Regions from separate parts of the Tardiphaga sp. GW821-FHT12E02 genome, predicted to be linked through region 1. Evidence: riboswitches for the same ligand, from Rfam matches in the RefSeq annotation. Region 1 holds a riboswitch; each other region holds the start of a gene.
The links. A riboswitch is a leader RNA that binds a small molecule or an ion and turns the genes downstream of it on or off. The one in region 1 is predicted to bind cobalamin.
Positions count from the first base shown of each region.

Region 2: another riboswitch for cobalamin. It lies ahead of AC1RQ5_RS01910 (ABC transporter ATP-binding protein); the one in region 1 lies ahead of AC1RQ5_RS08130 (ribonucleoside-diphosphate reductase subunit alpha).
Region 3: another riboswitch for cobalamin. It lies ahead of metE (5-methyltetrahydropteroyltriglutamate--homocysteine S-methyltransferase); the one in region 1 lies ahead of AC1RQ5_RS08130 (ribonucleoside-diphosphate reductase subunit alpha).

Region 1 covers NZ_JBXAQK010000001.1:1,723,062-1,725,256, reverse strand. Annotated here, with positions in the region: gene AC1RQ5_RS08130 (ribonucleoside-diphosphate reductase subunit alpha) at 1-909, opposite strand, end outside; cobalamin riboswitch at 1,028-1,248, opposite strand; gene AC1RQ5_RS08125 (glycosyltransferase family 87 protein) at 1,298-2,195, opposite strand, start outside.
Region 2 covers NZ_JBXAQK010000001.1:397,052-399,246, reverse strand. Annotated here, with positions in the region: gene AC1RQ5_RS01915 (ABC transporter permease subunit) at 1-551, opposite strand, end outside; gene AC1RQ5_RS01910 (ABC transporter ATP-binding protein) at 553-1,257, opposite strand; cobalamin riboswitch at 1,402-1,608, opposite strand; gene AC1RQ5_RS01905 (alkaline phosphatase D family protein) at 1,849-2,195, shown strand, end outside.
Region 3 covers NZ_JBXAQK010000001.1:2,789,086-2,791,280, forward strand. Annotated here, with positions in the region: gene metE (5-methyltetrahydropteroyltriglutamate--homocysteine S-methyltransferase) at 1-921, opposite strand, end outside; cobalamin riboswitch at 1,025-1,248, opposite strand; gene prpB (methylisocitrate lyase) at 1,341-2,195, opposite strand, start outside.

The DNA.
Region 1 (2,195 bases):
CTGCAGACCGAGGAACTGGAACTGGAGATCGCGTTCCGGCTTCAATGCTGCGGCGATCTTCTTCAGATCGAAGCGTGCGAGTTCGGGATCGAGCAGTTCGGCTTCGATACCGACCTTCACATAGGCGCCGAAATAGTCCGCATAGCGCGACGCCATATCGGCCTGCGAGGCCGCGCTTGGCACGCCGTGCACGTAGGTCAGCACTTCCGTGCGCAGCTTGTCGAGCAGCAGGCGGGCGCTGACATAGGTGTAGTTCGGCTCCTGCTCCACCAGCGTGCGGGCGGCCATGATGCCGGCCAGCGCGAGTTCATCGAGCGTGATGCCGTCATAGAGATTGCGCTTGGTCTCTTCGAGCACGGGTGCTGCCTCGACGCCATCGAGGCCCGCGCAGGCTTCATTGACGATCAGCGCCAGGCGTGCGGCATCCAAAGGCACGCGCGTGCCGTTTGACAGCGTGACATGGAGCGCAGGCACGCTCGGCACGGCGGCGGGCTTGGCGGCAGCTTCTTCGGCGCGGCGGCGGGACCGCTCCTCACGATACAGCACATAAGCGCGCGCCACCTTGTGGTGCTCGCTGCGCATCAGCGCCAGTTCAACCTGATCCTGCACATCCTCGATATGGAAGGTACGGCCCTCGCCTATGCGGCGGGTCAGTGCGGCGAAAACCTCGCCGGTCAGCTGCTCGACGGCTTCGTGGACACGGCGCGAGGCCGCTGCCGTGTTGCCCTCGACGGCGAGAAACGCCTTGGTCATGGCCACCGAAATCTTGCCGGCATCGAAAGGCGACACCGTGCCATTGCGGCGGATCACCTGCATGGACGGCGCGTGCGCGGGCACGACATTCGATTCGGATGGGTGGGCGAGCACGGCATCATGGCCGTTGGAGAGAGCGTGGGACGTGGAAGGCATCGGCAGGACCCCGTGTGATGCATCAAGCTAAAGGGGGCTGGGGCCGAAGGTGCGAGCAACGATGCCGAGCGAACGCGCGGCAAAGCCTGCAAGCGACCGCTGGGACACCCCGCCCATGGACGTTTCTGGTGTCGCGGCAGGTCTCCTGACTCGCAGATCAAGCGCTTGTTTCCGCCTTCCCGGAGCGGTGAAGCTCCAGTGACGTCAATCGAAACAAACTCTCTGCTTACAGTTGCGGGGGCAGTGCCGGAATCAAGCGCAGTTACGCGCAGCTCTCACCGGCTTCCCTCTTAGCCACCAAATCTTGCGACATGGCGGACCGTGACGCCTACATTTGGTGTGACCCGCGGCAAAGTGTCAAGCGCGCTTTGCTGTTCCCGGCGAGAAATCAGATCAGGCTGTTAGTACCGTGGACAACTGCCGATGCGTCCGGCTGCGTGGCCGCAACGGACCTGGCGGGCCAGGACTCACGGATGCGAATGCCGATCAGGGCGGCGACCAGCAATGTGGCGCCGAATCCCGTCGGCACCGGCCCGATAAATTGGTAGCTGACCAGCATGACCGCTGCGAGACCGAGTGCCGGCAATTCGTGACCGAGAAAGCCCTCGGACAGTCCGACGCGAATGAGGAAGCCGACCGCGATCGCCAAGACCATCACGTCATAGAGGAACAGATAGGGCGTTGCGAGCAAGGCGCCAATGGCAAGCCCGGCGGCCTTCCATTCGTAGCGCGTGCGGCTACGCCACAGCCCGACGAGCGACACCGCGACAGCAGCCACGAGAATCCATTGCAGCGTCCAGGCCAGCGTCTCGCCGCCCTCGAAATAGCGGACGAGCGCAAAGATGCTCTGCATCTTGCCGAACGGTGCGCGACCTTCGACCAGGAACGCCTGCGAGAACATCGGCATCCATTTGAAGAAAGCGACCCAGCTTTCAGTGCCGAAGGCCAGCCATGAGGCGACAGCGAGCAGGATCGTCGTGACGGCAGCACTGGCAAAAGCGCGCCATTGCGCAGCAGCGATCAGGACCAGGGGAAACAGCACGCCATATTGCGGCTTGTAGCTGAGCAAGCCGAGGCAAATGCCGGCCAGGATCGGCCGTGTCGGCAGCAACACCAGCATGCCGCCAATCAGGGATGCGGTGAGAAAGCCGTTCTGTCCGACCAGCACATTGGTGAAGACGACCGGGAAAGCGAGCGCCAGGAGCATGCCGAACGGGCGCCCGACGATCGCGCGCATGGCGGCGAGATAAGGCACGACGCTGATACACGCCCAGCCTGCAAAGGCG
Region 2 (2,195 bases), 1.3 Mb from region 1:
GCAAAAGCGCAGGCGGCGAGCGCCAGCGCCTTGCCGAGCAGCAGGCTTCGCGCGGGCACACCGATGCTCAGCAATTGCCGCAACGTGCCGCGCTCGCGCTCGCCGCTGATGGCGCTGAAGCCGATGACGATGATCAGCAGCGGCACCAGCACCTGCACGATCCATGCGGGCGAGAGTTGGCCGAAGCGCTGCAGCCCGGTGGCATCCTGCGCCGGCCGGAATTTCAGTTCGCTCTGGCGATGCGCCTGCAGCCAGACGGTGGAGCCGACAAAAGGCTCGATGCCTGGATCGAGCACCGCCAGCGGCGGTTCCGGCTTGAACACATGCATGCCCTGCTCGGCGGCATCATGCGGATGCCGTTCGCCCTGCTGCAGCCAGGCTTGATAATCGAGCGATTGCCCGGCGGCGCGCTCGTTATTGATCTGCGCTTGCCGGATCGATCCCGACGCCATGGCGACGATGGAGAGAATAATGATGAGCGCCGCAGCCCAGAGCATGCGGCCGTCGCGGATGATCTCGCGCAGATCCTTGCGGGCGATGGTGAGGATCACGTCAGGCTCTCATATGTTCGAGATAGAGCGCCTGCAGATCGGCGTGGCTGACATCGGCGCTGTTCAGCTCCTGCACCAGCTTGCCGCGCCGCATGATGCCGATGCGGGTGCCGGTCTGCTTGGCATGGAACAGGTCATGGGTGGTCGTGAGGATCGCAACGCCGTTGCGGCTGGCATTGACCAGCAGTTCGGAGAACTCGTTGGCGGCTGACGGGTCGAGCCCGGATGTCGGTTCATCGAGCAGCAGTGCCTTGGCATTCTTCGCCAGCGCGATGGCGATGCCGACTTTCTGGCGCATGCCTTTCGAATAGGTGCCGACGCGATCATCCGCCGCCTGCAATGGCAGGCCTGCGGCTTGCAGCAATTCGAGCAGGCGCTCGCGCGGCAATTCTTCGCCAATAGCGAGGGTGGCGAAGAAAGCGAGATTTTCCACGCCGGAGAGCTGGCCGTAGAGATTCACCTGTTCGGGGATGTAAGCGAGTAGCCGCTTGGTCTCCAGCGGCTGCGCGGTGACATCATGCTTGTCGATCAGGAGTTGCCCCGATGTCGGCTGGATGAAATTGAGAAACAGGTTGATCAGCGTGGTCTTGCCGGCGCCATTGGCGCCGAGCAGGCAATAGATATCGCCGGGCTGCACATGGAGCGAGACGTCGTCGAGCGCGAGCTTGGCGCCGAACTGCTTCTTGACGGCTGTAGCTTTAAGCATGGAGCGCCGCGCTGACGCTGGATATGAGAGAGATCATCCGAAGGACTCGCGATAACGTGGCACGTCACCGCAAACCAAACCGTGTTGCCATTCGCAGCGAAGGCAACTCGGCTTCCATCAGGACACCCCGCCCGATGTGCTCGCGTGTGACCACGGCCGACGGCAGGTCTCCTGGCTCGCGGGTCAGGGCCTTCTGCCGCCTTCCCGGGGTTGTGGCCCAGTGGCATGTGGCAAAGGCTCGCCGCTTACAGTTGCGGGGGCAGCCGCGGAATTGGCTTGCGCAACAGACGCTGCACTGGCCTCACCGCATTCCCTATTGGTCCCGAAGGAACCGTCGCGGGGACAATTCGGTGAAATGACACCGGGAGTCAATGCCGCGTCGCTGCGGAAAATTCCGCTTGTCGCGTTTGGCCTCGACTGAAATTGGTGGGCACCCTTCGGTATTATCTTGATGAACAAGAAGTGGCTGTGTCGAGCCGAAAACGGCTTTGCCGGGCGGCTGTTGCGCTCGCTGCGGCAGCCTGTCACAGGGGCGTTGCGTAGTAGCCCTAGATCGTCCTGCGTCACCATCGCCGACTCCAGGAGAGCACAATGGCCATCCGCGTGTCCCGTCGCCGCTTCCTCACGACGGCTGCCGCAAGCGCGGGACTCTTGGCGATGCCACGTTTCAGCCGCGCGGCCGATCGACCGGTGGTGAGCCATGGTGTGCAGTCCGGCGATATCGGTTTCGACAGCGGCACGATCTGGTCGCGGGCGGATCGGCCGGCGCAGATGATGGTGGAGGTGGCGACCACCGAGTCGTTCAAACATGCGCGCGCTTTGCCGCCGGTAACGGTGCTGCCGGAAAGCGATTTCACGGCAAAACTGCTGCTGGAGAATCTGCCGGCAGGGCAGGACATCTTTTATCGCGTGCGGTTTCGTGATCTCGCGCATACGAG
Region 3 (2,195 bases), 1.1 Mb from region 1:
GACGCCGAGCGACAGCACCTGATCCGGCCGTATGCGCGATGCCACCTGTACGAGCTGATCGGTGCCGCGCTTGAGGTCGATATGAAGGCCGGCCACGGGGAGGGCCAGTGCGGTGTCGAGATTGTCGCCGATCTCGCCGAAATAGGTGGCGAGCATGATCTTCAAGCCCGGCACATTGGCGCAGATGCCTGCATAAGCGTGCTTCAGCGCATCGCGGGTGGGACTGTCGAGATCGAGCACGAGACAGGGCTCGTCGATCTGCACCCAGTCGGCACCGCGTTTCGCCAGCTCACGCAGCAGCTCGACATAGACGGGCAGGAGCCTGTCGAGCAGCGAGAGCGGATTGAAGCCTGCATCGTGGCTCTTGCCGAGCTTCAGGAAGGTGACGGGGCCGACCAGCACGGGGCGCGTGTGATGGCCGAGCGCCTTGGCTTCCTCGAACTCCTCGATCGGCTTGCGCGAGGACAAGGCGAATGTCTGATCGCTGGAGAATTCCGGCACCATGTAGTGATAGTTGGTGTCGAACCACTTCGTCATTTCCTGCGCGACAACGCCGTGGCCGTGATGGGCATGACCACAGCTTGCATCATGCGCATCGCCCTGGGCGCCGCGCGCCATGGCGAAATAGGTGGCGAGCGATACGCTGCCAGATGTCCAGCCATAGGCCCTGGGAATGGCACCGACCATCACACTGGTGTCGAGCACCTGATCATAGAGTGAAAAGTCGTTGGACGGGATGATCGTCACGCCGAGTGATTTCTGTCGCGCCCAATTGGCGGCGCGCAGATCGGCTGCAGTCTTCAGCAGCTCTTGTTCGGTGGATTTCCCGGCCCAGAAACTTTCGAGGGCGAATTTCAATTCGCGCCGCGGACCGATCCGCGGCGTACCGAGCGTTGCAACAGGAAGTGAAGAGATCGACATAGCTTTAACCCCATGATTGGGGGCAAAGGGAAGGCGGACGCGGGCATGATCTGCCGCACATGCGGCAGGCTGCTTAGCGCACCACCGGGACACCCCGCCCGTGGACGTACAGTTTGTCGAGGCAGGTCTCCTGGCTCGCGGGTCGTGGCTGACGTCCGGCCTTCCCGAAGCTTTTGGCTTCAGTGACACTGATGGACGCTCGCTCACCGCTTACAGTTGCGGGGGCAGCGCCGGCCTTGCGACGAACTCATGACGTTCGTCGCGCACCGGCTTCCCTCTTAGCTCCGGATCGAACATGACCCGGAGACCTCGACGCAGAGACTTAAGTAGGCCGGGATCGGTTCGTCAATCCGTGGGCTGCCGTGTGGGCAGGTCGCGCATTGCATGTGCCAATCCCGACAGTGGGCAGAGGCCCGTCGTTATCGCGGCATGGCTTCCGGAACGATGGTCTGGATGATCGACGAATCCAGGGCTTCGTAATCATGCAGGCCGATGGTGTCGTAAAGCTCGGCGCGAGTCTGCATGCGATCGACCATGTTGTGGGTGCCGCCATCACGCGCGATGGCGGCATAGAGATCGGCCTGCGCCTTGTTGGCGACACGCAATGACGAGACCGGCCAGATCACCATCGCATAGCCCATCGCTTCGAATTCCGATGCGGTGAAAAACGGCGTCTTGCCGAACTCCGTCATATTGGCGAGCAGGGGCACGCCGGGCATCCGCTCCGCGAAGGCACGAAACATCTCGGCGGTGTTGAGCGCCTCCGGGAAGATCGCATCGGCGCCCGCGTCCATATAGAGCTTTGCGCGTGCCACCGCGCCGTCGAGGCCTTCGCTGGCGGCGGCATCGGTGCGCGCGATGATCACGAGATCGCGACGCGCTTTGGCGGCGGCCGCGACCTTCGCGGCCATGTCGCGAGCATCGGCGATCTTCTTGTCGTTGAGATGACCGCATTTCTTCGGGAGGATCTGGTCTTCGAGATGCAGCGCGCCAGCACCGGCATCCTCGAAGGTGCGAACAGCATGCATCACATTCAGCGCTTCGCCATAACCGGTATCGGCATCGACCAGCAGCGGCAGTTGTGCCGCGCGGACGATTTGGCGGATGAAGAAAGACACCTCATCGACGGTGATGATCCCGAGATCTGGCAGGCCCATGGAGGCCGTCATCGCTGCGCCGGACAGATAAAGACCTTGAAAGCCAAAGGATTTGGCCTGCAGGGCCGCCATGCCGTTGTGCGCGCCCGGGAGTTGGAGAATGCCGGGTGCTTTCAG